DNA from 3 places in the uncultured Nisaea sp. genome. Region 1 is predicted to be linked to each of the others. Evidence: predicted binding sites of a transcription regulator. Region 1 holds the regulator's gene; each other region holds the start of a gene.
What was found. The regulator LexA, encoded in region 1, represses DNA repair genes until DNA is damaged. The targets are predictions, from matches to a motif close to ATGTTCTANTTTGGTTC.

Region 1 (10,746 bases):
CCCGTGGGCCGGTGCCGATGCACGGCAAGATCAGTCCGGTCACCCATACGGACAAGGGGGTGTTCCAGGGACTGCCAAGCCCGTTCGACGCGACCCGCTATCACTCTCTGGTCGTCGACCGGGCGAGCTTGCCTGATTGTCTTGAGATTACCGCCGAGACGGAAGACGGCATGATCATGGGGCTGCAGCACCGCGAACTGCCGATCCATGGCGTCCAGTTCCATCCCGAGAGCATCGCCTCCGAGCATGGCCACAAGCTGCTGCAGAACTTCCTGCGGATTTCCGGCGTCAATGCCGAGCCGTTGAAGCCGCTGGAACAGCTTGAATCGGAATTGCGGAAAACCGGAACATGAGCGGCGACATCCAGGACATGAAGTCGCTGATCGGGCACGTGGCGACCGGCGCATCGCTGTCGGAAGAGCAGGCCGAGGCAGCGTTCGACATCATCATGTCGGGCAACGCCACACCGGCGCAGATGGGCGGCTTCCTGATGGCGCTCCGGGTCCGGGGCGAAACCGTCGAGGAGATTACCGGCGCCGCGAAGGCGATGCGGGCAAAAGCCCTGCGCGTCAGTGCACCCGCCGATGCCATGGACACGGTCGGCACCGGCGGCGACGGGGCGAAGACCTACAACATCTCCTCCGCCAGTGCCTTTGTGCTGGCCGGCACGGGCCAGCCGGTCGCGAAACACGGCAACCGCGCGCTCTCCTCCCGCACCGGCGCCGCCGACGTGCTGAGCGCGCTCGGCATCAATAACGAGTGCGACATGAGCCTGGTGCAGAAGGCCATCAACGATGCAGGTATCTGTTTCCTGATGGCACCCCGCCACCATTCCTCCATGCGCCATGTCGGCGGCACGCGCGTCGAACTCGGCACCCGGACGATCTTCAACCTGCTCGGCCCGCTTTCCAACCCGGCCTTCGTGAAGCGCCAGCTCGTCGGCGTGTTCGCCCGTGAATGGGTGGAGCCGGTGGCACAGGTGCTGGGCAAGCTCGGCTCCGAACGGGCCTGGGTCGTGCACGGCTCCGATGGCCTCGATGAAATCACCACGACCGGCCCGACCTATGTCTCCGCACTGGAGGACGGCAAGGTCCGCTCTTTCGAGATTTCTCCGGAAGATGCGGGACTGCCGCTGGCAAAGCCGGAAGATCTCAAGGGCGGCGCCCCGGAAGAGAACGCGAAGGCTCTGCGCGACCTGCTGGAAGGCCAGACAGGCCCCTATCGCGACGTGGTGCTGTTCAATACCGCCGCCGCCCTGATGGTTTCCGAAAAGGTCTCCAATCTGAAAGACGGCGTTGCCATGGCCGCCGAGGCGATCGACAGCGGCAAGGCACTGGCGAAGCTTCTGGCGCTTGTCGCGGTGACCAACTCGCTCAACAAGGCAACCGAAAATGAGTGATATTCTCGCCAAGATCTGCGCCGACAAGCGTGAGCATATTGCCTCCTGCAAGGCCATCCGGCCGGTCGGTAAGCTGAAGTCGCACGTCAATGAGGCGTCGGCGCCGCGCGGGTTCGGAGCCGCCCTCAAAAGGGCCTCCCGGATTGGCTACGGACTGATTGCCGAGGTCAAGAAAGCCTCGCCCAGCAAAGGCCTGATCCGTGCCGATTTCGACCCGCCACGGCTTGCCGAAGCCTATGCGGCGGGCGGCGCCACCTGTCTCTCCGTTCTGACGGACCAGCCCTATTTCCAGGGCCATGACGATTTCCTGATCGCGGCCCGGAATGCGGTGACGCTGCCGGTCCTGCGCAAGGATTTCATGCTCGACCCCTATCAGGTCTGGGAAGCCCGTGCGCTTGGCGCCGACTGCATCCTGCTGATCATGGCCGCCCTCGAGGACGCACAAGCGGCCGATCTCGAAGCGCTGGCCATGGAGCTCGGTATGGATGTGCTGATCGAAGTGCATGACGGCGCGGAGCTGGACCGGGCCCTCGCGCTGAAATCACCGCTGCTCGGCGTCAATAACCGTAACCTGAAAACCATGGTGACGGATATCGCGACCACAGAGGAACTCGCCGCCCGGATTCCGGCGGACCGGATCCTGATTTCCGAAAGCGGCCTCTATGAGCCGTCCGACCTTGCCCGCATGGCTGCCGTTGGCGCACGCTGCTTCCTGGTTGGCGAAAGCCTGATGCGGCAGGAGGATGTGCGCCGCGCGACCGCAATGCTTCTGAGCGACCCCGTACCGGCGGTCGCCTGAGCGTCCCGCCCTTTAGGCATACGGATAACACGATGAGTGAACTGACCCATTTCGACGAGCGCGGCAATGCCGCCATGGTCGATGTCGGCGACAAGGACATCACCGAGCGCACCGCCACGGCGGCCGGTACGGTAACCATGGCCCCCGAGACCATGAAACTGATCGTCGATGGCGGTGTGAAGAAGGGTGATGTGCTCTCCGTTGCCCGGCTTGCCGGCATCATGGGCGCGAAGAAGACGCCGGACCTGATCCCTCTCTGTCATCCGCTTGCCCTCACCTCCGTCAAGGTCGAGCTGACCTGCGATACGGACCGCAATGCCGTCGATATCAGCGCTACCTGCAAGCTGAAGGGCCGCACCGGTGTCGAGATGGAGGCGCTGACCGCCGTCAGCGTCGCCGCCCTCACCGTCTATGACATGTGCAAGGCCGTGGACCGGGGCATGAAGCTCGAGAACATCCGCCTCCTTCACAAGGCAGGCGGCAAATCCGGAGACTGGCATGGCGAATGATCTGCTGCCGGTCGAGGAAGCCCTCAGCCGCATCCTTTCCGCAATGCCGCTCATGCCGGCCGAGGAAGTGCCGCTGACGGACGCCCACGGGCGCACCGCGGCTGCCGATATCGCCGCCCGGCGCACCCAGCCGCCGGAAGCCGTCTCCGCTATGGACGGCTATGCCGTGCGCGGTGCGGATGTTGCCGCAGCAGGCGCCAGCCTGAAACGGATCGGCACCGCCCCCGCCGGACATATCTTCGACGGCACAGTCGGTCCCGGTGAAGCAGTCCGCATCTTCACGGGCGGTGCGGTGCCCGACGGCGCCGATACCATCGTCATCCAGGAAGACGTGAAAGCCAGCGCGGAAGTTGACGGGGCCACTCTCGAAATCACCGAGGCAACGAAGACCGGCGCCTATGTGCGCCCGGCCGGCCTCGATTTCCGGGAAGGCGATGTCCGGATCAAGACCGGACGCGTGCTGACCGCACGGGATATCGGCATGGCCGCCGCGATGAACGTGCCGTGGATCGAGGTCCGGCGGAAACCGCGCGTGGCCATCCTGCCGACCGGCGACGAGATCATCCGGCCCGGCGATCCGACAGGACCGAACAAGATCGTCAGCTCCAACAGCTACGCATTGGCGGCACTGGTCAGGGCCTGCGGCGGTGAGCCGACCATTCTCGGCATCGCGCCGGACACGGTCGAGGGCCTGCAGGCCATGGTGCGCGGCGCCAAAGGTGCGGATATCCTGATCACGACCGGCGGCGCCTCCGTTGGCGAGCACGATCTTGTCCGTCACGCACTCGGCAGCGACAAATTCGGTCCGGGCGGACTTGAGCTTGATTTCTGGAAGATCGCCATGCGGCCCGGCAAGCCGCTGATTTTTGGCCATATCGGCGACACCCCGCTGCTTGGCCTGCCCGGCAACCCGGTTTCCACCATCGTCTGCGGCACGGTATTCCTGCGGCCGGCCATCTCCGCCATGCTCGGCCGGACAGAGCCGGACAACCGCACTCTGAAAGCGCGCCTCGCCATGCCGCTGAAGGAAAACGACCGGCGCCAGGACTATCTGCGCGCGACCTATCATCTGGATGAAAACGGCGAAGCCGTGGTCGAGATCTTCGAACGGCAGGACAGCTCCATGCTGGCCCTGCTGGCCGATGCAAACTGTCTGCTGATCCGCCCGCCACACGGCCCGGCGCTCTCTGCCGGCACCAAAGTCGATGTTCTTCCCCTTGGTATCGGCACCATTTCAATCTGATCTCCCGCTCGATCAGAGGCTTGACGCAGAACAGGAACCAAAGTAGAACATTGCAAATGTTTATCTTTTGTTCCTGACGGAACCAGTGCGGGAGTCCCTGATGCTCACAAAGAAGCAGCACCAACTGTTGCTATTCATCCAGAAACGGCTGGAAGAGAACGGAGTCTCCCCTTCTTTCGACGAGATGAAGGACGCACTGGACCTGAAATCAAAGTCAGGTATTCACCGGCTGATCACCGCACTGGAAGAGCGCGGCTTCATCCGACGCCTGCCGCACAGGGCCCGTGCTCTGGAAATACTGCGCACACCCGATTCAAGCGCAACGGTTCCGGCCCAGGCGGACACAATGCATCCCGCTGCATTGGACCGTACGGCCAGCCGTGGCTTTACCCCGAATGTCATCCCTGGAAATTTCGCCCGCGCCTCCCGCAATGACGAAGATGTTCCCAGACAGGCTCCCGCGGAAGCCACGCATTCTGACGAAGAGATGATCGATCTTCCCATGCTCGGGCGGATTGCCGCCGGCACACCGATCGAAGCACTGCGGGACAATAGTGCACGCATCGGCATTCCCGGCTCCATGATCCGGGCGGGGGAGCATTACGCGCTGGAGGTTTCCGGCGATTCCATGGTCGATGCCGGTATCCTCGATGGCGATACGGTTGTCATCAAACGCGGCGATACCGCCGAAAACGGCAGTATTGTCGTTGCCCTCGTGGACGAGCATGAAGTCACGCTGAAAAGGCTCCGCCGGCGCGGCCATGCCATTGCGCTGGAGCCAGCCAACCCGAATTACGAGACGCGGATATTCGGCCCGGATCAGGTCCGGATTCAGGGCAGTCTCGTCGGGTTGATGCGGAAATATTGAGGCCGGCAATTAGCCGGCGTTCGCGCCCCAGATCACACCAAGATCGGCGATCTTCACTTCTGGCTGCGGCTTGTTGCGTGCCCGGACGGAAAGGACGTGGCGCCGTTCTTCCTGCGCCTTGTTGATCGCGACACTCTTGATCTCGCGCCGGTTGGTCAGCGGGATTTGATCGAAAACCGACGTCGCCCATTCATGACGCGCTTCGTTTCCTTCTTCGTCGGAGGCTTTCTTGATCGCGATATAGGCAAGGTTCTTGGTGCCGACAACATCGGAAACCGAGTCAGCCAGAATGCGCAGAGCCCGCTTTTTCAAAGTATCCGACACTGGCACATCACCTTTCAAAAAACGCAGCCCGCACAATAAAGATAATTATTTTGACTAAAGTTATCTCTTTTTTCGCATAAAAATTCAATTTGTTTTATAGCGCAAACGCTTCGTCACGCTGGACCAGGGCCTGTTCCCTTGAATGTCTCTTGAATATATCACTTTGGGCACCGGTTCATCCAGCCAGATCGCGATGGAGCCACCGGGTCTGATCTGCTTCGGTCCGACGATCAAACGCGGAGCCGGACAGATGTCCGGCACACGAATGCGGGTCACCAGAACGTCCGCTCTCTGACAATCCTCGGAAAGTGACTGCGCGTCCGACGACCAGGCCACAGCCCCCAGCCGCGATGCGGTGATGGCACATCCCAGACTGTCGCAATTGAACCTGGATGACTGCTTTGGCTCGCCCTCCCGCATATCCGGCAAGCCGGCGCGGCGGCGCCAGACTCCGACAGAAAACCCGGAACGGCCGGAGGTTGTGACGATCTGTGCCTCCGAAATGACACCGACCATCCGGGCACGGTCGGCAATCAGCAGGTCGGGAGAGGCCCAGGGCCCCACCAGCAGAACGGCCAGGCAGACGGCAAGAACGGGAGCGGCGCCGAGCCGCAGGCGGCCACGGAACAGGCACAGCCAAAGACCGGCACATGCCGTAAAACCGATAACCCAGCCGGGGGCCGCCACGACCGTATGCGTTGCATGCGGCCAGCTCTGAACGATGGTGGCAAGACGGAGCACGCCATCGATGCCCCATCCCATCGCGACCAATGCAGCCCCCTCCAGCTCGAATGGCATCAGAAGCAAGACCGCGACGCCAAACGGCATGATCCAGAGGCTTGCCGCCGGAACGGCAAGCAGATTGGCCGCAACGCCATAAAGCGCGGCTTTCTGAAAATGATACAGCGCCAGCGGCAGTGTGGCGGTCGAGGCGACAAGGGAGCTGAGAGCGAGCAGGACGACATACCGGGTAACCCCGGCAAGTGGACGGCCCCGCACCGGATACCGGCTCCAGACACCGGTCTCGTAAACGGCGACGAGGCAAGTGACTGCTGCGAACGACAACTGAAAACTTGCGCCCAGTACATATTCGGGGCGCACCGCCATGATACTCGCCGCAGCGGTCGCGATCAGGCGCATGGAAATAGCCCGCCGGCCAATCACAACGCCGATCAGCACCGCTAATGTCATGATATAGGCACGTTGCGTCGGCACCGAAGCCCCCGACAACAGCAGATAAGCCGTCGCAAACAGTACCGCTCCCGCTGCCGCCGCTCTTCTTGTTGGCCAGAGCAATGCCGTCTTTGCATTGAGGCTCAGCAGCAGGCGGATAAAGAAAAAGACACAGCCCGCGACAAGCCCCATATGCAACCCGGAGATCGCCAGCAAATGCGCGATCCCCACATCGCGCATGGCCTCTGTCGCACGCTCGGAGATCCAATCCCGGTCACCGACAAGCAAGGCCGCGGCGAGCGCGCCGGTATCCCCCGGAAGCCGCGCCCTGATTCGGTCCGAAAGCGTTGTACGAAGGGCCGCAAGCCTGCCGGACCAAGGCACCTCCCCCCGCGTCTCGACGGTCAGCGGGCCAAGGGCAAAGCCGACGGCGCCTATCCCGTCGAAATAAAGCGCCCTCTGGAAATCATATGCATAGGGAGAGACTGGCGGCGGCGGTGGTCTGAAACGCCCGAAAACCTTGATTCGCGAGCCTGCGGGCGGTGCCTTGTCCCGCTTCAGCAACAGCACCCGTACCCGACCGGGCCGCTGTTCCGGCTCAATACGGCCAAACTGCTCCACCCGCACGATCAGCCGCTCACCACGGGATGTGACGCGTACCTCCTCCACCATTCCAGTGAGAGAAACCGCCATTTCCCGCTTCAAAACCGGCGCCGCAACCTGCCAGGCCCGCACTTGCGCAGCCGAGAACCCGGCGACAACAGCCAGAACCGCTATCAGACAAAAGACGGAAGCCGTGGAGAGCCGGGTCACCAGCAGAAGCAGGGCAAGAAGGACAAACAATCCAGGCCCGACCCAGAGTGGCGGCTCGAAAGACAGCTCGAAATAGCCGAAGATACCGATGCCAAACGCAACAGGCAGCCAGAGTCCGGCGCGCGGCCGGTTCTCGGCCAAAACGCCCTCCCACCAGCCGCAAATCCGCCCGGGCAGCAAGCCCCCCGCCACGGTCCAATCTCGCACTGCACCGGCCAATGTGCTACACAGCCCCGCGCCCACAGGCCAAGATGGCCGGGGGCTCACCCTTTGCCCAACAAATCACGAGAAAACAGCTCCATGTCCGTCGTCACGCGCTTTGCCCCGTCGCCAACCGGTTTCCTCCACATTGGTGGCGCAAGGACCGCGCTCTATAACTGGCTCTATGCGCGGCACACGGGCGGAAAATATCTGGTCCGGATTGAGGACACCGACAAGGCACGCTCCACCCCGGAAGCCGTGCAGGCGATTTTTGACGGCCTTGCATGGCTTGGCCTGCTCGGCGACGAGGAGCCGGTCTATCAGTCGGCCCAGCTTAACCGGCACGCGGAAGTGGCAAAGGAACTGGTTGCCAAGGGCCGGGCCTATTACTGCTACTGCACGCCCGAAGAGCTCCAGACCATGCGCGAGGAGGCGAAGGCCGCCGGAAAGCCGATGCGATACAACGGCATGTGGCGCGACCGCGATCCGTCCGAGGCACCAGCCGGCGTCGATCCGGTTGTACGGCTGAAAGCGCCGCTTGAAGGCGAAACGACGCTGGTCGACCACATCCAGGGCGAAGTCACCGTACAAAACGAGCAGCTTGACGATTTCGTGCTGCTGCGCGGCGACGGCACCCCGACCTACATGCTCTCAGTCGTTGTCGACGACCATGATATGGGCATCACCCATGTGCTGCGCGGCGACGACCACCTGAACAACGCCTTCCGCCAGGCCGCTCTTTATCGTGCGATGGAGTGGGATGTTCCGGAATTCGGCCATATCCCGCTGATTCACGGTGCCGACGGCGCCAAGCTGTCAAAGCGCCATGGCGCGCTCGGAGTCGATGCCTACCGGGAAATGGGCTATCTGCCGGAAACCGTGAAAAATTACCTGCTCCGCCTCGGCTGGGGGCATGGCGATGACGAGATCATCTCCTCCGCGCAAGCCGTCGAATGGTTCACGCTGGAGGCCGTCGGCCGCTCTCCGTCCCGTTTCGATCTTGCCAAACTGGAAAATCTGAATGGCCATTATATCCGTGAAGCCGATGATTCCAGACTGACCGATCTTGTGATCGCCGGCCTCGGAAACGTCGACGAAACCGGGCAAAAACGGATTCTCAAGGGCATGGACGGACTCAAGCAGAGGGCCAAGACCATCGTCGAGTTGACGGAGAACGCCGCCTTCTATACCGCATCCGTGCCCTTGAACTTCACGGAGAAAGCCCAAAATCTACTGACGGAAGAAGCTCTTAGCCACCTCACCGCCCTCACCGCCGAACTTGAAGCGATGCCGGACTGGAACGAGGAAGCCATTGAGCAAGCCGTCCGCACCATCGCCGAAAAAGCCGATATCAAACTCGGGAAGCTGGCCCAGCCGCTGCGCGCGGCGCTCACAGGATCAACCGTTTCGCCAGGAATTTTCGAGGTCGCCGCCGTTCTGGAACGCGCGGAAACCCTTGCCCGGCTCAAGGCGATTTGCGGCACTGCACAATAGAGACTAATATCCGCCGCGATTAAGCGGCTCGTTGCTCTCAACTCCCATCCAAGGGAATGCGGGGCAGCCGCCCAACAAGCACTAAGGGAAGCTCAGGATGACTAAATCAAACACCGGCAGCTTTACACTCACCGATAATCAGACCGGCAAGAGCTACGACCTTCCAGTCCTGCACGCATCGGTCGGCCCGAATGTGGTCGATGTCCGTAAATTTTATGCCCAGACCGATCACTTCACCTACGACCCCGGCTTTACCTCGACCGGCTCTTGCGAGTCTGCCCTGACATTCATCGATGGCGACAAGGGCATTCTGCTCCATCGCGGGTACCGGATCGAAGACCTAGCCGAAAAATGCACCTTTCTCGAGGTTGCCCATCTGCTTCTGAACGGCGACCTGCCAAACAAGGAACAGAAGGCCAAGTTCGACCACGATGTCACCTATCACACGATGGTGCATGAGCAGCTCAGCAACTTTTATCGCGGCTTCCGTCGCGATGCGCACCCGATGGCGATCATGTGCGGCGTTGTTGGTGCCCTGTCGGCCTTCTATCACGACAGCACCGACATCAATGACGACCATGCCCGCATGGTGGCATCCTTCCGCCTGATCGCGAAAATGCCGACGCTCGCCGCGATGGCGTATAAATATTCCATCGGTCAGCCGTTCAACTACCCGAAGAACGATCTGAGCTACGCTGAAAACTTCCTGCACATGATGTTCTCGGTCCCGGCCGAGGAATACAAGATGAACCCGGTGCTCGCCAAAGCGATGGATCGCCTCTTCATCCTGCATGCCGATCACGAGCAGAACGCATCCACATCGACAGTCCGTCTTGCCGGTTCTTCAGGCGCCAATCCGTTCGCCTGCATCGCGGCCGGTATCGCCTCCCTCTGGGGCCCGGCACATGGCGGCGCGAACGAGGCTGTGCTGACGATGCTCAACGAGATCGGCCACAAGGACAACATCAACGAGTACATCAAGAAGGCGAAGGACAAGGACGATCCCTTCCGCCTGATGGGCTTCGGTCACCGGGTCTACAAGAACTACGATCCGCGCGCCAAGGTTATGCAGGAAAGCTGCCACGAGGTTCTTGAAATCCTCGGTGTCGACGATCCGCTGCTGGAACTCGCGATGGAACTCGAGAAGATCGCGCTTGAGGACGAGTATTTCGTCAGCCGCAAGCTGTTCCCGAATGTCGATTTCTATTCCGGCATCGTGCTGAAGGCGATGGGCTTCCCGACCTCCATGTTCACCGTTCTGTTCGCCGTTGCCCGGACCACGGGCTGGGTCGCGCAGTGGAAGGAAAGCATCGAGGATCCGCAGGCAAAGATCGGCCGCCCGCGCCAGCTCTACACGGGCCCGACCGAACGTCCGTTTGTCGAGCTCGATAAACGCTAAAACATCTCGTCAAATCGATGAAGAAACGGCGGCGCGAAAGCGCCGCCGTTTTCTTATGGGCGATTGGGCGATGGGATGGTTATGGCTGTTCGGGAAGTGCAATACCGGCCGCTTTCGCCACAGCCAGAGCAGCCCGGTCCGACGGTGCGATCTCGCCGGTTCCGAGAATCTCGCGCAGAGCCTCGCCGGCGGCGATACTGCCCCCGCGGGCCTTGCTGTCGTCAAACAGGCGGGCGACGGCAACGGTCAGTGCCTCGGGCGTGCAATTATTCTGCATGAAAAATGGCTGGACCGGCCGCTTCAGGATCCAGTTCGCCAGAACCACGGCCTCCATATTGACAAGCATCCGTCCGATCGGAACCGAGAGCGGGTTGACCTTGTAGCCGACAACCGTCGGAACGCCAGCAAGCGCCAATTCGAGTGTGACCGTTCCCGAAGCAGCCAGCGCTGCATTCATGGCAGAGAATGCATCATATTTATCGTCGGGATTTTCCAGAATGACCGGCTGCAAGGGCCAGGATTTC
Region 2 (10,746 bases), on a different contig from region 1:
TGGACGACGACGTTCCCCAGACTGTTCTGCATAATAATTTTGCCTATATATCACCGTTCTGTGCCGGGTTCGTTGGAGGGTTTTCACGCTCTTTCAAACGGGCGGAACAATTACAGGGCGCCGGATTGATCGGAAGCGGTTGCAGCACCGGCGACGCGACAGAGATTACGCCCTCGCTGGTCGAGGAGCTGAGCAACTTTGTCGTAAACAATCATGCTGGCAGGAACCGGATATTTGTCTTCAATGCCCCCGATCTCGACACCGCGACAACGGCACGCAAGGTTCATTGCGATTATGTCGACGGCCCCGGGGTGGCACCCGCTCTCGGGGCTTTCGGCCCCGTTTTCAAGATCGCCTGAGCGGCCGGGACATTAGCAGAGTACGATAATCGCGCAGCCGAACACCGAGAGAAACGCTCCCAGAGAAGCCTGTAGAGATGGCCTCCGTCCTTCAACGATCCAGGCCATTGGCAAGATAAGAACCGGTGAGAGCGATCCCAGAACCGCTGCTATCCCTGCTTCGATATGGGCAAAGGCATAGAGCAGAAGCGTCGTTGATATGCAGTAACCGATCAGCCCGGGTGTGGTTGTGCGAAGCAGCAAGGCTGGTGTCAGAGTGGCTTTCTCCCGCGTATTGGGAAATGGCCAGAGAGCGATCAGGGAAACCACGAATGCCGCGCCGAGCAACCGGATGGCGGATAAAGCAATGGGCTCGCTCCCTGCCAGCATGGCCGGCTTCAAGGCCAGAAAGCCTATTCCCTGTGATAGGGCGGCAAGTCCACCGAACAGGATAACGGCGCCTGTGTGACCCTTTGGAGCGCTTTGCTCCCTGTTTTTCCCGGACGTTACAGCGAGGGCAATTCCGGCAAGAACGACGGAGCCGCCAATCATGTCCGAAAGGGTGAGTGTTTCGCCCAGATAGAGATAGGCCAGGAGGGCGACAATCGGAGCCTTCAGGGAGATGATCAGCTCGGTCTCTCGTGGAGTGCACCGGCGCAGGCATTCCACCATCGCCAGATTTCCGAGGATGACGCCGACCAGAATGCTGAATAGAAATGCGGGCCATTCATCCCAGCTCACGCTTTGCCAATAACCGAAAATGGCGGCAAGCATGCCCATCGTGAAGCCGGACGTGAGCAACTGTATCCGGGTGAACTCGAATGCGCCCAACTGTCTGGCTGGAGCATGGGCAATCATCATACCGGCCGCCCAGCCGCAGGACGCGCAGGTTGCCGCAAGGGCGCCAAGCAACATCACGGCGCCTCGGGCATGTCATGCCGTAAAGTCACCGGAGAGGGACGCCGTGCCGATGTCACCAGATAGACCGCGATGGTGATCAGGGCGAGGGAAGCCAGAGCGTTTGCCTGCAGAGGCTCTCCCAATAAGGCGACACCGAAAAGTGTTCCGAGCGCGGGAACCACGAAATTGATCTGTTGCATGCGCCCGGCACCAAGATGCGGCACCAGATAAAAGTAGATCAGCGTCGCGGCAGCTGTCGAACAGACACCAAGATAAAGCAGAGCCAGGATAGGGGCTGGTCCGGCATTTCCTGTCTCAAAAGGGGTTTCAAGCGCGAAAGCGCCGATTGTCGCGGGGATGGCGCTGAGCACAAGGGAGCCGGTTGCCATCTGCAGTGGAGGAAGTGTTATCCAGCGGCGGACATAGAGCGTTGTTCCCGCATAGCAAAGTGCGGCGCCAAGGATAGCCAGTTGTCCTGTGACATGCTGACCGAGACCGGAAAGCGCCGTGGTTCCGACCAGCACCAGCAGACCAGCCAGGCCAAAGGCTATGCCGAACAGGGAGCGCGGGGTCAGATATTCATCCGTGATCAAAAGCGGGGCCAGCATCACCGTTACAACCGGCGCAATTCCCATAAGCAGTGCGGCCAACCCGCTATCCACATGGAGTTCTCCGAAACCAATCAGGAGAAACGGCACCAGGTTTCCGAAGAGTGCGGGAACGGCATAGGCAAGCAGGGCAGGCCCGTTGACGGGCAACTGTCCCGCACGGAAACGCATGATGACATAGAGCATGCCGGCGCCGATCAGAAGGCGGCCGGCAACAATGGTGAAGGGGCCAAATCCGTCCAGTCCGATTTTTACGGCGGCGTAGGAGCCGCTCCAGGACACCGCAAGAAGACTCCAAAGAATGACGAGATGCATCGCAACCTCCTGCATGAGGGTTGGTAGGTGTGACAAAGCATGCTACAAATTAAGTAGCGATATTGCTACGTTTTTAATAGCGACATGACAAGAGAAAACCTGACAAAAATTCCCCGGCCCGGAGAACCCGTACGCGGATCGCGTACCGGTCAGCCGATCATGGTCCTTTTCGATCTGCTTGGCCGCCGCTGGGCGCTGGGCATCCTGTGGAATCTCAGTTCCGAAGCGTTGACGTTCAGGGAATTGCAGAGCCGCTGCGACACGGTCTCTCCAACCGTGCTCAATACGCGCCTGAAGGAGTTGAGAACCGCTGGGCTGGTTGAGAAAGCCGAAGGCGGATATGTCCTCACAGCCTCGGGCACCGAGCTGTTCCAGAAACTGAAACCGCTCGGTGACTGGGCTGCGGACTGGACCCGGACTCTATAGGCCGGGATCAGGCGCTTTTCTTCGCTCCGGCGGCTGCCAGATAGGGCGCGAGATATTTGCCGGTGTAACTGCCCGCTGTCTCGGCAACGGTCTCGGGCGTGCCTTCAGCGATGATCCTGCCCCCGCCTGAACCGCCCTCGGGACCAAGATCCACGATCCAGTCGGCGGTTTTGATGACCTCGAGATTATGCTCGATGACAATCACCGTGTTGCCCTGGTCAACAAGAGTATGGAGCACTTCCATCAGCTTGCGGATATCCTCGAAATGCAGCCCGGTCGTGGGTTCGTCGAGGATATAGAGTGTCTTACCCGTTGCCCGGCGTGACAGTTCCTTGGACAGCTTCACCCGTTGAGCTTCACCGCCGGAGAGTGTCGTCGCCGCCTGGCCGATCTGGACATATCCAAGCCCGACCTGATCCAGGGTCACAAGCTTGTCACGGATCGACGGCACCGCCATGAAAAACTCCACGCCTTCCTCGACCGTGAGGGCGAGCACGTCGGCAATGGATTTCTCCTTGTAGGTGATCTCAAGCGTTTCCCGGTTGTAGCGCTTGCCCTTGCAGACATCGCACTGGACATAAACGTCCGGCAGGAAGTGCATCTCGATCTTGATGACGCCGTCGCCCTGACAGGCCTCGCAACGGCCGCCTTTCACGTTGAAAGAAAAGCGCCCGGCTTTGTAGCCGCGCGTCTTGGCTTCCGGCAAGCCGGCGAACCAGTCCCGGATTGGCGTGAAGGCGCCGGTATAGGTCGCGGGGTTCGAGCGCGGCGTGCGGCCGATCGGCGACTGATCGATATCCACGACCTTGTCGATGAACTCGAGTCCGTGAATTTCGTCGTACGGTCCCGGATGCTCGCGGGCGCCATGCAGCTTCTTGGCAATGGCTTTCCACAGGGTCTCAATGATCAGGGAAGACTTGCCGCCGCCGGAAACCCCGGTGATGCAGGTCATGGTACCGAGCGGGATCGAGACCGTGACATCGTCCAGATTGTTCGCCGTAGCGCCGGTCAGCCGGATATGCCGCTTCTTGGTCGCTTTACGCCGCTTTGCCGGGATCGGCACCTGGCGAAGGCCAGTGAGGTACTGCCCTGTCAGGCTCTGCGGTGCCCGCATGACTTCTTCCGGCGTGCCGGCGGCAACCACGGTACCGCCATGAACGCCTGCGCCGGGGCCCATATCGACCACATAGTCGGCGGCCCGGATCGCATCCTCGTCATGCTCCACCACGAGCACGGTGTTACCGAGATTGCGCAACCGGACGAGGGTGGTCAGCAGCCGGTCATTATCCCTCTGGTGCAAACCGATGGAGGGTTCATCCAGTACATAGAGCACGCCGGTCAGGCCGGAGCCGATCTGGGAGGCGAGGCGGATACGCTGGCTTTCGCCGCCTGACAGAGTGCCTGACGCCCGCGACATGGTGAGGTAGTCGAGCCCGACATTGTTAAGAAAACCAAGACGTTCGTTGATTTCCTTCAGGATGCGCTCGGCAATCTCCGCCTGCTGTCCCGTCAGGCTTTCACTCAACCCGGTGAACCATTTCACCGCCTCGGAGATCGACAGCTCCGTCAGCTCACTGATATTGCGGCCTTCGATTTTCACCGCCAGCGCTTCAGGTTTCAGACGCTGCCCGTGACAGACCTCGCATGGTGCCACGGATTGATATTTGGAAAGCTCTTCACGGCTCCAGGCGGAATCGGTCTCCCGGAAACGCCGCTCCATATTCGGCACCAGCCCTTCGAAGGGCTTGTTGGTTTGATAGCTACGCAGTCCGTCGTCGAAGGTCATCACCACGCGTTCGCTACCTGTACCGTAGAGCAGGGCGCGCTGCGCCATTTCGGGCAGATCCTTGAACGGGGTGTCGAGAGAGACATCCAGATGCTTCGCCAGACTCTCCAGGGATTGCATGTAATATTTCGAGGAGGAGCCGGCCCATGGCGCAATGGCCCCCTTGCGCAGGGTCTTACTGCCGTCCGGAACAATCAGGTCCGGGTCAAAATACATGCTGTTGCCGAGCCCGTCGCAGGTCGGGCAGGCGCCAAAGGGATTATTGAAGGAAAACAGCCGCGGCTCGATCTCGTCAATGGTGAAGCCGGAAACCGGGCAGGCGAACTTGGCAGAGAAAGTCTTGCGCTCACCGCTGGACGCGTCCTCGGCAATCAGCAGGCCGTCCGACAGTTCCAGCGCGGTCTCCACGGAATCGGCGAGCCGGGTGCCTATACCTTCACGGACGACGAGCCGGTCCACCACCACTTCGATATTGTGTTTCAGCTTCTTGTTCAGCGCCGGTACGTCATCGATTTCATAAAGTTCGCCATTGACCTTGAGGCGCTGGAAGCCCTGCTTGCGCAGCTCCGCCATTTCCTTGCGATACTCACCCTTGCGGCCACGCACGATCGGCGCCAGCAGGTAAAGCCGGGTGCCTTCTTCCATCTCGAGAATCAGGTCGACCATCTGGCTGACAGTCTGGCTCTCGATCGGCAGGCCGGTCGCGGGCGAGTAGGGGATACCGATCCGGGCATAGAGAAGCCGCAGATAATCGTAGATCTCCGTCACCGTGCCAACCGTGGAGCGCGGGTTCCGGGACGTTGTCTTCTGCTCGATGGAGATCGCCGGTGACAGACCCTCGATCAGGTCCACGTCCGGTTTCTGCATCAGCTCCAGGAACTGCCGGGCATAGGCCGACAGGCTCTCGACATAGCGGCGTTGCCCTTCGGCATAGATTGTATCGAAGGCCAGCGAGGATTTGCCGGAACCGCTCAACCCGGTCAGAACCGTCAGGCTGTTCCTCGGTATGGAGACATCGACGCTTTTCAGGTTGTGCTCGCGGGCACCCTGGACACGGATATCTTTAGGTTCGGAAGAGGCTGACATTGGCGGAATCCGGACTAAGAACGAAACAGAAACATTTATACGGTGCGCAGCCGGTCTTGACCACCCGCATTTTGCAGGTGCAGCAAATCCCGAGGATTGACGCCCTGAAAGCATCACGACTGGATTAGCCGCTTCGGATATGGGACAGTCCGGCAAACAAATTCGCAGAGTGGAAATAGAACCATGGCAGGCAGCGTCAATAAGGTCATCCTTGTCGGCAATCTCGGACGCGATCCGGACATCCGGAGCATGCAGGACGGCAACAAGGTCGTGAACCTCTCGGTCGCAACCTCGGAATCCTGGCGCGACCGCAATAGTGGTGAGCGCAAGGAGAAGACCGAATGGCACCGGGTGGTGATCTTTAACGAGAACCTCGCAAAGGTCGCCGAGCAGTATCTCCGCAAGGGCTCGAAAATTTATGTCGAGGGCCAGTTGCAGACCCGCAAATGGACCGACCAGTCGGGCGTCGAAAAATACAGCACCGAAATCGTGTTGCAGCGCTTCCGTGGCGAGCTGCAGATGCTCGACGGCCGTAATGAAGGCGGTGGCGGCCAGGGCGGCGGCTATGGCGGTGACGACGGTTACAATCAGGGCGGCGGTTACGGCGGCGGCTCTGGAGGCGGGAACCAGGGTGGCGGTTATGGCGGCGGAGGCAGCGGCCCGGCACCGGCGGGCGGCCCGGGTGATCTCGATGACGAGATCCCGTTCTAGGCACTGCTCATATTTCAGGGAAAAGCCCGGGCCGCTCAGCAGCCCGGGCTTTTCTTTGCCTGCAAGGCAAAGAGATGGCCGTTATCAATTTTGACAATGACGGCATCCGGATTATCGATTTCCAGAATGGCTTTCGTTGTGGCCCCAATCTCCCGAACCAACACAGGGGGATTCACAAATGGCGCAACACGCAATTCTGAAACGGGAAATCAAGGCACTGGTCTTTGACCAGTACGGTACGGTCGTCGATATGCAATCGGGCCTGACCGAGATTGCCACTCCCTTCCTCAAGGACAAAGGCTGGGACGGCGAGGCGCACCGCTTCGTCACATGGTGGCGCCGGACTCATTTCGAAAACTCGATGATCGATGCGCTCTGTGATCGCGGTCACACGCCCTATCGTCAGATAGGCCATCGGGCGGTTTCGTTCGTCCTCGATCGTTGCGGAGTTGAATACAGGCAGGCCGAGGTGGAATGGCTTGTATCGGAGATCGAAAAGCTTCGCCCGTTCCCGGATGTCCTTGCCGCGCTGGCGAAACTTCGGGCGGCCGGATACAAGCTGATCATCCTGTCGAACGGGGACAGCGACATGCTGAAAGCAGCCGGTCCCTATATAGGTTTCGATTTTGATGACGTGATCTCGGTCGACCAGGCCGGTTATTTCAAACCGCACTGGAAAACCTACGCCAAGGCAGAGGAATTATCCGGCCTCGACCGGTCAGGCTGCCTCTTCGTCGCCAATCACGCCTTCGACTGTATCGGTGCGAAATCCTATGGCATGCGAGCTGCCTTCATCGACAGGCGCAAGAGGCCGTTCGGCGAAACACCGCATCAGCCGGATCTGATCGTCTCTGATTTCACCGAACTCGCGGACACGATGTGCGGGGCTAGCCGTGAGACCGCTTGACGGGATTCGTGTCGTCGATCTGACGCGGGTTGTCTCGGGACCGTTCTGCACAATGCAGCTTGGCGATTTCGGCGCCGAGGTGATCAAGATCGAGCGTCCGGGGAAGGGGGATGACGCGCGGGCTTTCGCTCCGCCCTATCAGGGCGATCAGTCCGCCTATTTCCTGTCCGTGAACCGGAACAAGAAAAGCGTCGTTCTTGATCTCAAGTCGGATAGGGACAAGGAAGAGCTCTGGCGCCTGATCGATGCCAGCGATGTCCTGGTCGAGAATTTCAGGCCGGGTGTCATGGACCGGCTGGGTTTCGGGTATGACGCGGTGAGACAGCGCCGGCCGGAGCTTGTCTATGCCTCGATTTCCGGATTTGGCGATACCGGCCCCGGGCGGGATCGGCCGGGATATGATGTTATCATCCAGGGAGAGGCCGGATTGATGGACCTGACCGGCCCGGAAGATGGTGCTCCCTATAAAGTTGGCACCTCAATCGCTGACCTGACGGCCGGCCTCACGGCATCGCAGGCGATTATGGCTGCGCTCTATGCCCGTCAACGGGATGGAGCGGGCCAGCATGTGCAGATCTCCATGTATGAGACTGTGGCTTCGCTGCTGACATTCAATGCCGGGATCTATTTTGCCACGGGCGAACCGCCAAGGCGGCGCGGAAATGCGCATCCGACGATTGTTCCCTACGAAACCTTCAAGGCCGCCGATGGTTGGATCAATCTGGGGATCGCCAATGACGGTTTGTGGCGTGCTTTCTGCGGCGCCATCGATCGCCCGGAGCTTGCCGCTGACGAACGGTTCGCGGGCGCGGAGGACCGGGTGCGCAACAGGGATGTGCTGACACCTCTTGTCACCGCAATCATTGCCGGGCGGGACAGGGACGAGTGGCTGGAATTATTGCAGCCGCTTGGTCTTCCCTGCGGTGCAATCCGGACCGTTGCCGAGGTTTGCGACAGCGAGATTCTGGAGATGCGCGGCATGATCGCCGGTATGCCCCATGCAAGCGCGGGTACGGTGAGAAACATCAAAAACCCGGCACGAATGAGCCGGACTCCTCTCGATATCTATGAAGCCCCGCCCATACTCGGGGAACATACGGAAGAGGTTCTCTCTGGCTTGCCGGAACGGAATAGCTGAGGCCGGACAACATGGCCCTGTCACGATAAGATGCGTGGATGAGCCTGCACAAAACCGATTTCAATCTTCTGAAGGCTTTCGATGCCCTGATGCAGACCCGCCATGTCACGCGGGCGGCGCAACTTGCCGGGATCGGGCAGCCGGGCATGAGTGCGGCGCTGAGCCGTCTTCGGGAGACATTTCAGGATGATCTGCTGGTCAGGCAGGGCGGAGAAATGGTTCCGACCCCGCGCGCCCTGGCCCTGGAGCCGGATATCCGGCGGGTGTTGCGGGAGATCGGGCGTCTGGTCGAGGAGCCCGACAATTTTGATCCGCGTGCCAGCACCCGCTGTGTGCCGATCAGGCTCTCGGATCTGCTGTCACGGCTGTTGCTGCCAGGGTTGCTTGAGTGTCTCAGTCGTGACGCACCGGGGATGGAGCTGGAAATTCTGCATCTGAGCCCGGATGCGACGGTCGATGCGCTGGAGCAGAATCGCATCGAGCTTGCCGTCAGTACGGATCTGCGCGCGCCGAAATCGATCCGAAGTGAGTTTTTCTTCAGGGACCGCGTGGTTATTGCCGCGCGCGGGGACCATCCGGACCTTGTCCGGCTCGGAACGCTGGAAGGGTTTCTTGCGACATCACAGATCAAGGTCGCGCAGAGCCCGATCGATGACCGTTTCGCCGATCGTCAGCTTGCCAGCCTTGGGCGCCGGCGGCACGTCCGGGCGACGGTGCCGCACTGGCTTGCGGTTCCGGACATTGTGGCGCAATCCGATCTGGTCGCGATCCTGCCGCACAGCATCGCCAGTAAGACACAGGCACAATATGGCCTGGCGCTGCTCGAGCCGCCTTTTCCGGATACCACCTTCGATTGGTCGCTCTACTGGCATCGCCGCCTTGCCGACGACCCGGCAATCCTCTTCCTGCGTGAGAGAATCATGCGCATCCGTCCTGACTGATCGGCGCATTGCGGGCTGCAACCTTGCCAATCAGTCTGAAACTTCATACTGAGTGATCCTGTTTTCGCAAGGGCACGGGCAAAACAGAGCCATGCGTGAACCGCTCGGGGGAGAGAGCAATGGATCGCTTTCAGGAAGCCAACAGGCAGAAATGGAACGAGCTGGCGGAGGTGAACTACACCTCGCGGAACAGCGACTATGGCGTAGAGGCCTTCCTCGGTGGCTCCGACAATACGCGTGACCTGCATAAGACGGAACTGGAGGAACTGGGCTCAGTCGAGGGCCTGGATATCCTGCATCTGCAATGTCATTTCGGGATGGACACGCTGCTGCTGGCCCAGAAGGGCGCTAAAAGTGTGACCGGGCTGGATTTCTCTCCCGTGGCCATCAAGCAGGCGCGAGAGCTGGCGGAGAAGGCGGGCATTGAAGCAACCTTCGTTGAAGGAAATGTCTACGACGCTCCATCCCTGATCGATGGTGTTTACGATCTGGTTTTCGTCAGTTGGGGGACGATCTGCTGGCTGCCCGACATCGAGGGCTGGGCAAAAGTCATCTCGCATTTTGTGAAGCCCGGCGGCCGATTCTATTTTCTGGACCAGCATCCGGTCATCTTGAGCTTTGACGATCACGCACCTGCGCCGCATGCGCCGGTCTATGATTATTTCCACAAGCCGGACCCGATATCTTTCGACGATACCGCTGTTTATTCGGACGAAAACGCGGCTTTGAAGACAAAACGATCCTATGAATGGACCCATCCGGTCGGTGAAGTCGTGACCGCTTTGGTCGATGCCGGGCTGCGGATTGAATACCTGCATGAGTTCGATACGGTGGCCTGGAAGGCGCTGGCTTTCATGGAGCCGTGCGAGGGTGGTCTGTACCGTTTGCCCGAAGGCATGCCACGGCTTCCGCTAAGTTATTCAATATCGGCTCGCAAGCCATTGTAATAAAGCAATAATTCCGGACGAAAAAAACGCCGTAAAGATTGTTCCTTCGTTACCGTTCTGTTATAAATTCAAGGACTCTGAAGGTCCTGGCGGAGGGCTGACGTTTAAACGGGTACCGCCGCCGTCGACAGGGACGTAACTAACCGGAAATCGCGTGAATTGACCTCATCCGAATCCTCCTCATTCGACATTTCGCCTGTCTCCATCGAAGACGAAATGAAGCGCTCCTATCTCGATTACGCGATGAGCGTGATCGTCTCGCGGGCGCTCCCCGATGTACGTGACGGCCTGAAACCGGTTCATCGCCGGATTCTCTATGCCATGAAGGAGGGCGGATACGACTGGTCCAAGCCCTACCGTAAATCGGCGAACATCGTCGGTGCCGTCATGGGGCAGTATCACCCGCACGGCGACAGCGCGATCTATGACGCGATGGTCCGCATGGCGCAGGAATTCTCCATGCGCCTGCCGCTGGTCGACGGCCAGGGTAACTTCGGCTCGATGGACGGCGATCCGGCCGCGGCCATGCGTTATACCGAAGCACGCCTCGCGAAATCCGCCGAGGGTCTGCTCCGCGATATCGACAAGGATACGGTCGACTACATCGCGAACTATGACGAAACGACGACCGAACCCAGTGTTC
Region 3 (10,746 bases), on a different contig from region 1:
ATCTGGTCGCGCATGATTTCTTCCCGGAGCAGCCGGACGAAGGCGTCTTCGCTCAACTGGGCGCGGTACAGAACCTGACGGAAAAGATCCGGGTTGAACTGGCCGGTCTGGTCCTTGAAGGCCGGCATTTCGCCGATGCGCTGGCGCACCAGATCCTCGCCGACGGCAAGACCGAGGTCATCGCTTTCGGCAATGAAGAGGGCGCGGTTGGCAAGATCGTCCATGACCTGTTCGAGCAGGCCGATCTCGGCTGCTTCCTGTGCGGTCATCTGCAGGCCGGTCGTGCGCCGGACGCGCTCGAACTCGTCCAGCACTTCGGCTGTCGTGATTTCGACGCTGCCGACTTCGATCGCAGCCTTGCCGGTCGGCGAGCCGAGGAAAATATCCCCGATACCCCAGACAGCGAAGGATGCAATCAGCAGAACAAACAGCGCCTTGACGAAGATCGATGTGACGCGGGATCGGATCAGTTGAAGCATGAGTAACGTCGCGGCCTTTTCGGGTTTCACGGCCCCCAATGGGGAGGCGCATCATAGAAGCGGCGCAATCGTCGCTGCAACTCGCAATTCTGCGATGATTTCCTGCCTCCCTCAGACGGGCCTTGTGTGCTAAGCCGAACCCGCCATTTGTTCAAGTTCAAGGGAAGAAACCGATATGACGCGCCGTGCCCTGATCGCCGGAAACTGGAAGATGAATATGCTGCGCGCCGGGGGAGAGGCGTTGGCTGCTGCTTTGACCTCCGGTATCAAGCCGGGTGCGTCGGCTGATCTGCTGGTCTGCCCGCCTGCGACCCTTCTGGCGCCGGTCTCGGCCGTGCTTGCCGACAGCTCCGTCGCCCTTGGTGCCCAGGATTGCCATATGAATGAGGCTGGCGCCCATACCGGCGATATCTCGGCGGCGATGATCAAGGATCTCGGCGCGGCTTATGTCATTGTCGGCCATTCCGAGCGGCGGGCCGATCATGCGGAAAGCGATGTTATTGTCAGAGCTAAGGCTGCCGCAGTGCTGGCCGCCGGTTTGACGCCGATCATTTGTGTTGGCGAGACCGAAGCGGAGCGCGATGCGGGGGAAGCGGAAACCATCGTCGGGAAACAGATTCGGGGATCCGTTCCGGAAGCTGCAGCCGAAGATACCATCGTCATTGCGTACGAGCCCGTCTGGGCGATTGGCACCGGCCGGACACCAACCGTGGATGACATAGCCGCCATGCATGCCCATATGCGGCAGGTGGCCGGTAACGTGCTGGGCGGTGCCGACAAGCTTCGCTTGCTCTATGGCGGCTCCGTAAAGCCGGGAAATGCCGTGGAAATCCTCGCGCTTGAGGATGTGGATGGCGCTCTTGTCGGCGGTGCAAGTCTCAAGGCGGAAGATTTTCTCGCCATCGCCGCGGCCGCACCGTAAAGCCGCGAGATAGAATTCGCCCTAGCCAAGCGCGGGCGAGGGAGCTAAAACGCGGCTTCAATCATTCTACCTTTCGGAGCGCGTCCAGTCGTTGCGCCGGAAGAGAGCCTGGAAAGAATCATGATCGAAGTCCTGCTTGTCGTTCATCTGATGATCGCTCTGTCCCTTGTAATCGTCGTTCTGCTGCAGCGGAGCGAAGGTGGCGGGCTGGGCATCGGTGGCGGCGGCGGCGCTGGCGGCGGTTTCATGTCCGCACGCGGTACGGCAAACCTGCTGACCCGGAGCACGGCAATTCTCGCGGCCTGCTTCTTCGGCACGAGTATCCTGCTTGCGATTCTCGCCGAAACGAACACACGCGGCTCGATTGCCGATCAGGTTCCGGTGACTTCCGAGCCTGCTGCTCCGACCGGTCCCGCGGCTCCGGTCTCTGAATAACTCTTAGTTTCCGGCGTGTTCGGCGCCCCGCTCGAAAACGGGCGGGCGAACGGGCGCGTTTTGTCTATGTCAGTTTCATCAATTCGGATATAACGCAGCTCCATGTCTCGCTTTATTTTCATCACCGGCGGCGTGGTTTCCTCTCTCGGTAAAGGTCTCGCCTCTGCGGCCCTTGGCTCGCTCCTGCAAGCGCGCGGCTATAAGGTCCGGCTGCGCAAGCTCGACCCTTACCTGAACGTGGATCCGGGCACCATGAGCCCGTATCAGCACGGCGAAGTCTTCGTCACCGACGACGGCGCGGAAACCGATCTCGATCTCGGCCATTACGAACGCTTCACCGGGGTCTCCGCGACCAAGAATGACAGCGTATCCACCGGCCAGATCTATATGGACGTGATCTCGCGGGAGCGGCGCGGCGACTATCTCGGCGCCACCATCCAGGTCATTCCGCACGTCACCGACGCCATCAAGGAATTCTGCAGGTCGAATCTCGGAGACGAGGATTTCGTGCTGTGCGAGATCGGCGGCACGGTCGGCGATATCGAAAGCCTGCCATTTCTCGAGGCGATCCGTCAGCTCGGCAACGAGCTTGGCCGCGAGCGCTCCCTGTTCGTGCATCTGACGCTGGTGCCGTGGATTGCTTCCGCCGGCGAGCTGAAGACCAAGCCGACCCAGCATTCGGTGAAGGAACTGCAGAGCGTCGGTATTCAGCCGGACATCCTGCTGTGCCGCTCCGAGCATGAGATCCCGGCCGAGCAGCGCCGCAAGATCGCACTGTTCTGTAACATCCGCCCGGAAGCGGTGATCCCGGCGCTCGACGTGGATTCGATCTATCACGTGCCGGTCGCCTACCATAATGACGGGTTCGATGTTGAGGTCTGCCGCCATTTTGGTCTGCTGGAAGAGGGCGAGCCGGAACCGGATCTGACGCGCTGGACCGATATCACCCATACCGTCCGCAATCCGGAAGGCACGGTGAAGATCGCGGTTGTCGGCAAATATACCAGCCTGCTGGACAGTTATAAGTCTCTCGCCGAATCCCTGACCCATGGCGGCATTGCCAACAAGGTGAAGGTGGAGCTGGACTGGATCGACAGCGAAATCTTCGAGCGCGACGACACTCTTCACCGGCTCGAGGATGTCCACGGCATCCTGGTGCCCGGCGGTTTTGGCGAACGCGGAGCCGAAGGCAAGGTCAAGGCCGTGACTTTCGCCCGCGAACACAAGATTCCTTATTTCGGGATCTGTTTCGGCATGCAGATGGCGGTGATCGAAGCCGCCCGTGCGCTGGCCGGGATGGAGGGCGCTGGCTCGACCGAGTTCGGTCCGTGCGAGCTTCCGATTGTCGGCCTGCTGACCGAATGGGTGCGCGGCAACGAGACAGAGCAGCGCGCGGCGGACGGCGATCTTGGCGGGACCATGCGTCTGGGCGCCTATGATTGCAGCCTGGTCGCCGATTCCAAGGTGCGCGAAATTTACGGCACCGAGATGATCAGCGAGCGTCACCGGCACCGCTATGAGGTGAACATCAATCACAAGGCGGCACTGGAAGCGGCCGGTTTGCGGTTCTCTGGCCTGTCGCCGGATGGCGAGTTGCCGGAGATTGTCGAGCTGCCGAGCCATCCCTGGTTCATCGGCGTGCAGTTCCATCCGGAACTGAAGTCGAAGCCGTTCGAGCCGCATCCGCTTTTCACCAGCTTTATCGAGGCTGCCGTTACCCAGTCCCGTCTCGTCTAGGTCGAGGTGGGCCGGGTACGGCCCGGGAGGATCCATATGAGCGCGAAAACCGTCAAAGTCGGTCCCGTTGAGTTTGCCAATGACAAGCCCTTCGCGCTCATCGCCGGGCCCTGCGCCATGGAAAGCCGGGACCATGCGCTGGAGATGGCGGAAGCCCTGACTGGTATCTGCGCCGATCTCGGCATCGGCTTCATCTATAAAAGCTCCTACGACAAGGCGAACCGGACCAGTGTCGGCTCCGGCCGTGGTGTCGGCATGGAAAAAGGCCTGCCGATCCTGGCCGAGGTGCGGGAGAAATTCGGCTGCCCGGTGCTGACGGACGTGCACGAATCCCAGCAATGCGCGCAGGTCGGCGAATATGTCGACATCCTTCAGATCCCGGCCTTCCTCTGCCGTCAGACGGACCTGCTGCTCGCGGCAGCCGCGACCGGCAAGACCGTGAACGTGAAGAAGGGCCAGTTCCTGGCCCCGTGGGAAATGCCGAATGTGGCGGCCAAGGTCGCCAGCACCGGCAATGAGAACATCCTGCTGACGGACCGGGGAACGAGCTTCGGCTACAACACCCTGGTCAGCGACATGCGCGGCCTGCCGACCATGGCCAAGACCGGCTATCCGATCATCTTCGATGCGACCCATTCCGTGCAGCAGCCGGGCGGGCAGGGCGGCACGTCCGGCGGTCAGCGCGAGTTCGTGCCGGTGCTGGCGCGTGCGGCAATCTCCCTCGGCATCGCCGGTGTTTTCATCGAGACCCACGAGGACCCGATGAGCGCGCCAAGCGACGGTCCGAACATGGTGCCCCTTGCGGAAATGCGCGCACTGCTTGAAACTCTGCAGGCATTCGACAGTCTCGCGAAAGCGAATCCCATCTCTCTCGAATAAGCCTCAGGAGCGGAAAATGCCGGTTTTCTCGGATGGTCTTGGACTTTCAGTCACAGCCGCCTCCGGGGAGGCCGCAGCGGCTTTCGGCGGGACCGTTGAGGGCTATGTCCGCTTCACGCGCGATACCGGCGACCGTCTCAAAAATACCCTGACCGCCGACCCGGACATGCCTCTCGCACATGTGACCCAAGGCTATTTCATGAAGCTCTTCGGGACAAAGGCAATGGCATTGCGGGCGGACAAGGCGCTCGGTACCGCGAAAGAGCTTTCCTCCAGGATTGCGATTACCGACCGGGAGCAGGGCCACCTCGCTGCCCTCGACAACTGGTGCGCCGGGAATATCGATGGCGCGGCGGATGCCTGGGAGAGCGTTCTGCTCGATCATCCGACGGACATGCTGGCGCTCCGGCTGGCCCATTTCGCCCATTTCTATGCCGGAGACGGCAGCAAAATGCGGGACAGCGTGGCCCGGGTTCTGCCGTCCTGGGACAAATCCCATCCGCTCTACGGCAACCTGATCGGCATGTACGGTTTCGGGCTGGAGGAATCCGGCGATTACCGCCGGGGCGAGCGGATGGCGCGCGAGGCGGTCGATATCGACCCGAAGGATGCCTGGAGCGTGCATGCCGTCGCCCATGTCATGGAGATGGAAGGCCGGCACCGGGAAGGGATCGACTGGATCCAGGGCCTGGAGCCGCACTGGAGTTCCGTGCACAATTTCCGCTTCCATGTCTGGTGGCACCGCACACTGTTTCATCTGGAACGCTACGAGTTCGACACGGTGCTGGAGCTCTATGACAGTCAGGTCGCCAGCGATCTTGAGGCGGACCAGTATCTCGACGTGGTGAACGCGGCAGCATTGCTCTGGCGGCTGGAACTTTACGGTATCAAAGTCGGCCCGGAACGCTGGGCCGCGTTGGCGGAGCTGGCAAAGAACCACTTGGACGATCACGAACTCGTTTTCGTTAGCCTGCATTACCTGATGGCGCTGCTTGGCGCCGGCCGGATGGAAGAGGCGGGTGAGCTGGTCGAGAAGCTGCGCGCCTACGCTGACGGCGAAGGTACCCGGGGCCAGACACAGGCGAAGGTCACGAAGAAAGTCGGCCTCGCCCTGGCCGGCGCCATGACCGCCATCCGCACCGGCAACCCATCCCGCGCCGTTTCCCTGATCTGGCCGGTGCGCTATGACATCCGCCTGATCGGCGGCAGCCATGCGCAGCGCGACGTGTTCGAGGAAATGCTCGTGGACGCGAGCCTGAAAGGCAACGATCCCCGTATCGCCCGCGCTCTACTCGCCGAGCGGACAACCCGGAAGCCGCACAGCGCCTGGAGCTGGCAGCGCTATGGCGACGCGCTGGGAGATACTCCCGAGGCGACGAGCGCCAAGTCCCGCGCGGACGAATTACTCGCGCAGGCCTGACGAAAGTCACCTATCACCGCCGTCATCCCGGACCCCGATCCGGGACCTAGGCATCGTAGGGTGGTGTGCGCCTTACATGGATCCCGATTTTCACCGGGATGACGGTGTGTGGGGGGATGTTGTTATCCCGGATTCTCAATCCAACACCAGTTGTGGCGCGCCGTTTGAAGTTTTCTGCGGCGTCCTGCCATCAGGCGTTAGCGTGCAGGTGACGCGCTGGCGGAAGGACGAGAAACTCTCGAACGTCACCACGTCGACCGGTTCGTCGAAATGCAGGGTGACGCGGAAGCGGGCGTGCATTTCGGCGGCACTGACATCCAGAACAGTTGCCGTGAATGGCTGGCCGAGATAGCGGCCGGTGACGCGGTCGCCCTTGCTGACCGGGCTCCGGTTTTTGGGCCGGCTGGCTGCGGCTGACAGGCTGTTCCAGTCCTTGAAGCCCATGTCGTGGGCGATCCGTTCAAGGGACTGGCTGTGGGAAATGACGATCCCCTGCGCCGCGAGGTCTCGGCGTAGTTCGCCGGCGCTGTATTTCAGCTCTTCGGTTGAGGGAAGTGTTTCGCTGTCGGACATGACAAACCTTTCATCCACGCGACATGCGGAAAGTGAATGGTGCTCGCCTTGCCATTCCCGCATGCCGGAGACATCGGTTTGATCATCGTCTTGAAGGGGATTTCACCGTGGCAGAGCCGCGAGCGGCGGGCATCCCCGAGCCCGTTCGTGGAAAATACCGGCAAAAGCGTTCAAGTCAACAGACCCTCAATAGGGCGTGCCGTCTTTCTTCTGGAACTGATGGTCACCGTCGACCCAGTCAACCCTGAGATCGAGTTCCGGATAATCCACCTGATCGCCGGGCGTCCGGTCACCGACTTCGAGGTAGCTTGCCGGCGCATCGGACCGGTTCACCAGGCAGTGGGCGTCGGGTTTGTTCTTCGGGAAGGCCGCGCACATGCCGGGCGTCAGAACCTGCTCGCCAGCATCGGTGATCAGCGTCAGCTCGCCGGAAACGATGAAGACGAATTCATCCTGCATCGTGTGCCAGTGGCGCAGGGCGGAACCCTGTCCCGGGGGCACTGTCGTCAGGTTGACGCCGAAATTGACCAGCCCGCCGAATTCGCCAAGCTGCCTCTTCTCGCGCAGCTCGCAGCCTTCCTGGAACGGGGCGGGATAGCTGCTGCCGATCCGTGCCGGAACATCCATCGGATCGAAGGCCGGTTTCGCCGGTTTGCTCATTCCTGTCTCTCCTGTGTTTTGGTTAACAGGATCATAGGGGAAGCGTGACCACACACAAAATCACCGCGACGGCATTGCAACCGGACGCCGCGCCGAGTATGCCTCTCCCGGCCGGGGTTTCCGGCGATTTCAGATCCGATCATCGTCTTTCTGGAGAACGATCCCATGAGCGCCATCGTCGATATCACCGGACGCGAGATTCTCGACAGCCGCGGCAACCCGACCGTCGAGGTCGATGTGACCCTTGAGACCGGTGCCATGGGCCGCGCCGCCGTGCCGTCCGGTGCCTCCACGGGCGCTTACGAGGCTCTGGAGCTGCGCGATCAGGATGCCGGCCGCTATGGCGGCAAGGGTGTGCTGCAGGCCGTGGACGCGGTGAATGGCGAGATCTTCGACGCGCTCTACGATATGGATGCGAGCGAGCAGATCGTCATCGACAAAACCCTGCTCGAACTCGACGGCACCGACAAGAAGGAGCGCCTCGGCGCCAACGCGATGCTTGGCGTCAGCCTTGCCGTCGCCAAAGCCGCAGCCGACGATCACGAGATGCCGCTCTACCGCTATATCGGCGGCGCTTTCGCCCATTTGCTGCCGACGCCGATGATGAACATCATCAATGGCGGGGCGCATGCGGATAACCCGATCGACTTCCAGGAATTCATGATCATGCCGGTCTCCGCTGCCACTCTGGCGGATGGAGTGCGCGTCGGAGCGGAAGTGTTCCACGCGCTGAAGAAGAAGCTCTCCGAGGCCGGGCACAGCACCAATGTCGGCGACGAGGGCGGTTTCGCACCGGACCTGAAGAGCGAAGAGGAAGCCCTGGGCTTCGTCATGTCGGCGATTGAAGCCGCTGGTTACAAGCCGGGTGACGATGTCGCCATCGCGCTCGATCCGGCTTCGACGGAATTCTTCAAGGACGGCAAGTATGTGCTGGCCGGGCAGGGTAAGACGCTGGATGCGGGCGGCATGATCGATCTCTATGAGGATCTCTGCGCCCGTTTCCCGATCGTCTCCATCGAGGATGCGCTGTCCGAGGATGACTGGGACGGCTTCAAGGCCCTGACGGACCGGATCGGCGGCAAGGTCCAGATTGTCGGCGACGATCTGTTCGTCACCAACCCGGCACGGTTGCGCAAGGGCATCGCCATGGGCGCGGCCAACTCCATTCTGGTGAAGGTCAACCAGATCGGCACCCTGACCGAGACACTGGATGCCTGCGAGACGGCGCACAAGGCCGGTTACACCACGGTCATGTCGCACCGTTCCGGCGAGACCGAGGATTCGACTATTGCGGACCTCGCGGTTGCCGTGAATGCCGGACAGATCAAGACCGGTTCGCTCTCCCGCTCCGACCGGATGGCGAAGTACAATCAGCTGATCCGGATCGAGGAAGACCTTGGCTCGGCGGCCCGTTATGCCGGCCGTGCAGCCCTCGGCCCGCGCGCCTGATAAAATCGCGTGACACTTCAACCCGGAGGCGATCACGTCGTCTCCGGGTGAGTCCTTTTGGCAACATGTTGTTCCGATTGAGAACCTTAAATTGAAGGTTCTCATTTCGTTCACGTTGACCGTCCGATTCGCGAGTGATTCACTGCGGGTCATTGGAGACAGGTCATGACCCTCGCATTCGAGTTCAAACGGCGTGCACGACACGTGGTCGGCCCGGTTATCGGCTGCCTGCTCCTTGGCTATTTCGTTTTCCATTCCATTGAGGGCGACCGGGGCATCCATGCCTGGCGCGCGCTCGACAGCAAGATAGAGATCGCGGAGGCCAAGCTTGCCGTGCTCAAGGGCAAGCGCGAGTCGCTGGAGAAAAAGGTCTCGATGCTGCATCCGGACAGCATCGACCGTGACCTGCTGACAGAGCAGGCGCGCCGGGTGCTGAACTACCTGGATCAGGATGATTTCGTGATCTCCGGAATGTCCGCCACGGAGACGGTAAAACCCGTTGGTGCAGCGCAGCAAACCATTGATGCAATGCACAAAAATGCAAAAACGCGGGCAATTTCAATAGCTTCCAACAACAATTAACCTAAATCGGGTTGAATATAGGATATCTCTTTATTTTCAATAAGTTAACTCTATTGAAAATCCAATTAATTTGAAGTACTTCTCTTTCCATACCAACTGAGGTGTCAACGCATCAAATGACACCTTTGATCCGGTCGAAAGGGAGAGAGATGGCTCAAGCGAAGTCTGCTGCCGGCGCCAGCCGCAGCGCACCCACACGGACTCGTAAATCCCGACCCGCCAAACCACCAAAGAACAACGCTGCGGAGCTGCTGCCGTTTTATCGCGACATGCTGCTGATCCGCCGGTTCGAGGAAAAAGCGGGTCAGATGTACGGGATGGGGCTGATCGGCGGCTTCTGCCACCTCTATATCGGCCAGGAAGCGGTCGTGGTCGGCATGCAGTCCGCCATTGGCAAGGGCGACAAGGTCGTCACCAGCTACCGCGATCACGGACATATGCTTGCCTGTGGCATGGATGCGCGCGGTGTGATGGCTGAGTTGACCGGCCGGATTGGTGGCTACTCCAAGGGCAAGGGCGGCTCCATGCACATGTTCAGCCGCGAGAAGGATTTTTACGGGGGCCACGGTATCGTTGGCGCCCAGGTTCCGATCGGTGCGGGTCTTGCCTTCGCCAACAAGTTCAACGGCACCAACGAGGTCAGCCTGACCTATCTCGGCGATGGCGCCCTGAACCAGGGCCAGGTCTACGAGACGTTCAATATGGCGGCGCTCTGGAAGCTGCCGGTCATCTTCATCATCGAGAACAACAAATACGCCATGGGTACCTCGGTAACCCGTGCGGCGGCCGGTATTTCGCTCTACCAGCGTGGCGCGGCCTATGGCATTCCGGGTGCGGAAGTGGACGGCATGGATGTCGTCGCCGTACAGGAAGCGGCGGAGAAAGCGGTCAAGCATTGCCGCTCCGGCAAGGGCCCGTACATCCTGGAAATGAAGACCTACCGCTATCGCGGCCATTCCATGTCCGATCCGGCGAAATACCGGACCAAGGACGAGGTCAACAAGATGCGTCAGGAGCATGACCCGATCGACCAGCTGCGGGCGACCCTGCTGGAAATCGGAGTCGAGGAAGAAGAGCTGAAGGGCATCGACCGCGAGATCAAGGCGATTGTTACGGACGCCGCCGATTTCGCCCAGTCCAGCCCGGAGCCGGATCCTTCCGAACTCTTCACGGATATTTTGGTCGAAGCCTGAGTAAGCGCGCGCTGCCCGCGCAGGTTCTGCGCGGCGCCGCGGGAGGAAGAAGCGAATGAGCGTACAAATCCTGATGCCGGCCCTGTCGCCGACCATGACCGAGGGCAAACTTGCCACCTGGATGGTCAAGGAAGGGGATACTGTTTCCGCCGGTGATGTGCTTGCGGAGATTGAGACCGACAAGGCCACGATGGAAGTCGAGGCCGTTGACGAAGGCACGATCGGCAAGATTCTGGTGGATGCCGGGACCGACAATGTCGCGGTGAACACCCCGATTGCGGTTCTGCTGGAAGAGGGCGAGGACGCCAGCGCCATCGATAGCGCTGATGCAGCACCCGCACCGGTAGCCGAAGCTCCGGCCGCTGAAGAGCCGAAAGCGAAAGAACCTGCCTCCGCCGCGCCTGCTGCTCCGGCCGC

Region 2: uvrA (excinuclease ABC subunit UvrA) is a predicted target of LexA. The motif match lies at 5,478-5,494, and genes of this name have one in related genera.
Region 3: AAC126_RS09435 (septum formation initiator family protein) is a predicted target of LexA. The motif match lies at 8,650-8,666, and genes of this name have one in related genera.

The regions. Positions count from the first base shown of each region.
Region 1 covers NZ_CAXBDC010000026.1:12,823-23,568, forward strand. The annotation lists gene AAC126_RS07940 (aminodeoxychorismate/anthranilate synthase component II) at 1-353, shown strand, start outside; gene trpD (anthranilate phosphoribosyltransferase) at 350-1,399, shown strand; gene trpC (indole-3-glycerol phosphate synthase TrpC) at 1,392-2,198, shown strand; gene moaC (cyclic pyranopterin monophosphate synthase MoaC) at 2,231-2,707, shown strand; gene glp (gephyrin-like molybdotransferase Glp) at 2,697-3,950, shown strand; gene lexA (transcriptional repressor LexA) at 4,051-4,818, shown strand; gene AAC126_RS07970 (hypothetical protein) at 4,828-5,142, opposite strand; gene AAC126_RS07975 (ComEC/Rec2 family competence protein) at 5,227-7,269, opposite strand; gene gltX (glutamate--tRNA ligase) at 7,429-8,823, shown strand; gene AAC126_RS07985 (citrate synthase) at 8,921-10,222, shown strand; gene lpxB (lipid-A-disaccharide synthase) at 10,302-10,746, opposite strand, start outside.
Region 2 covers NZ_CAXBDC010000032.1:9,409-20,154, reverse strand. The annotation lists gene AAC126_RS09200 (hypothetical protein) at 1-359, shown strand, start outside; gene AAC126_RS09195 (DMT family transporter) at 372-1,253, opposite strand; gene AAC126_RS09190 (DMT family transporter) at 1,253-2,161, opposite strand; gene AAC126_RS09185 (helix-turn-helix domain-containing protein) at 2,321-2,587, shown strand; gene uvrA (excinuclease ABC subunit UvrA) at 2,595-5,459, opposite strand; gene ssb (single-stranded DNA-binding protein) at 5,643-6,170, shown strand; gene AAC126_RS09170 (haloacid dehalogenase type II) at 6,349-7,077, shown strand; gene AAC126_RS09165 (CoA transferase) at 7,064-8,215, shown strand; gene AAC126_RS09160 (LysR family transcriptional regulator) at 8,254-9,156, shown strand; gene AAC126_RS09155 (class I SAM-dependent methyltransferase) at 9,276-10,103, shown strand; gene gyrA (DNA gyrase subunit A) at 10,263-10,746, shown strand, end outside.
Region 3 covers NZ_CAXBDC010000034.1:2,910-13,655, reverse strand. The annotation lists gene AAC126_RS09480 (SurA N-terminal domain-containing protein) at 1-479, opposite strand, end outside; gene tpiA (triose-phosphate isomerase) at 655-1,401, shown strand; gene secG (preprotein translocase subunit SecG) at 1,522-1,836, shown strand; gene AAC126_RS09465 (CTP synthase) at 1,939-3,573, shown strand; gene kdsA (3-deoxy-8-phosphooctulonate synthase) at 3,610-4,452, shown strand; gene AAC126_RS09455 (tetratricopeptide repeat protein) at 4,469-5,872, shown strand; gene AAC126_RS09450 (glyoxalase superfamily protein) at 6,008-6,445, opposite strand; gene AAC126_RS09445 (cupin domain-containing protein) at 6,632-7,105, opposite strand; gene eno (phosphopyruvate hydratase) at 7,271-8,554, shown strand; gene AAC126_RS09435 (septum formation initiator family protein) at 8,720-9,136, shown strand; gene pdhA (pyruvate dehydrogenase (acetyl-transferring) E1 component subunit alpha) at 9,286-10,329, shown strand; gene AAC126_RS09425 (pyruvate dehydrogenase complex E1 component subunit beta) at 10,385-10,746, shown strand, end outside.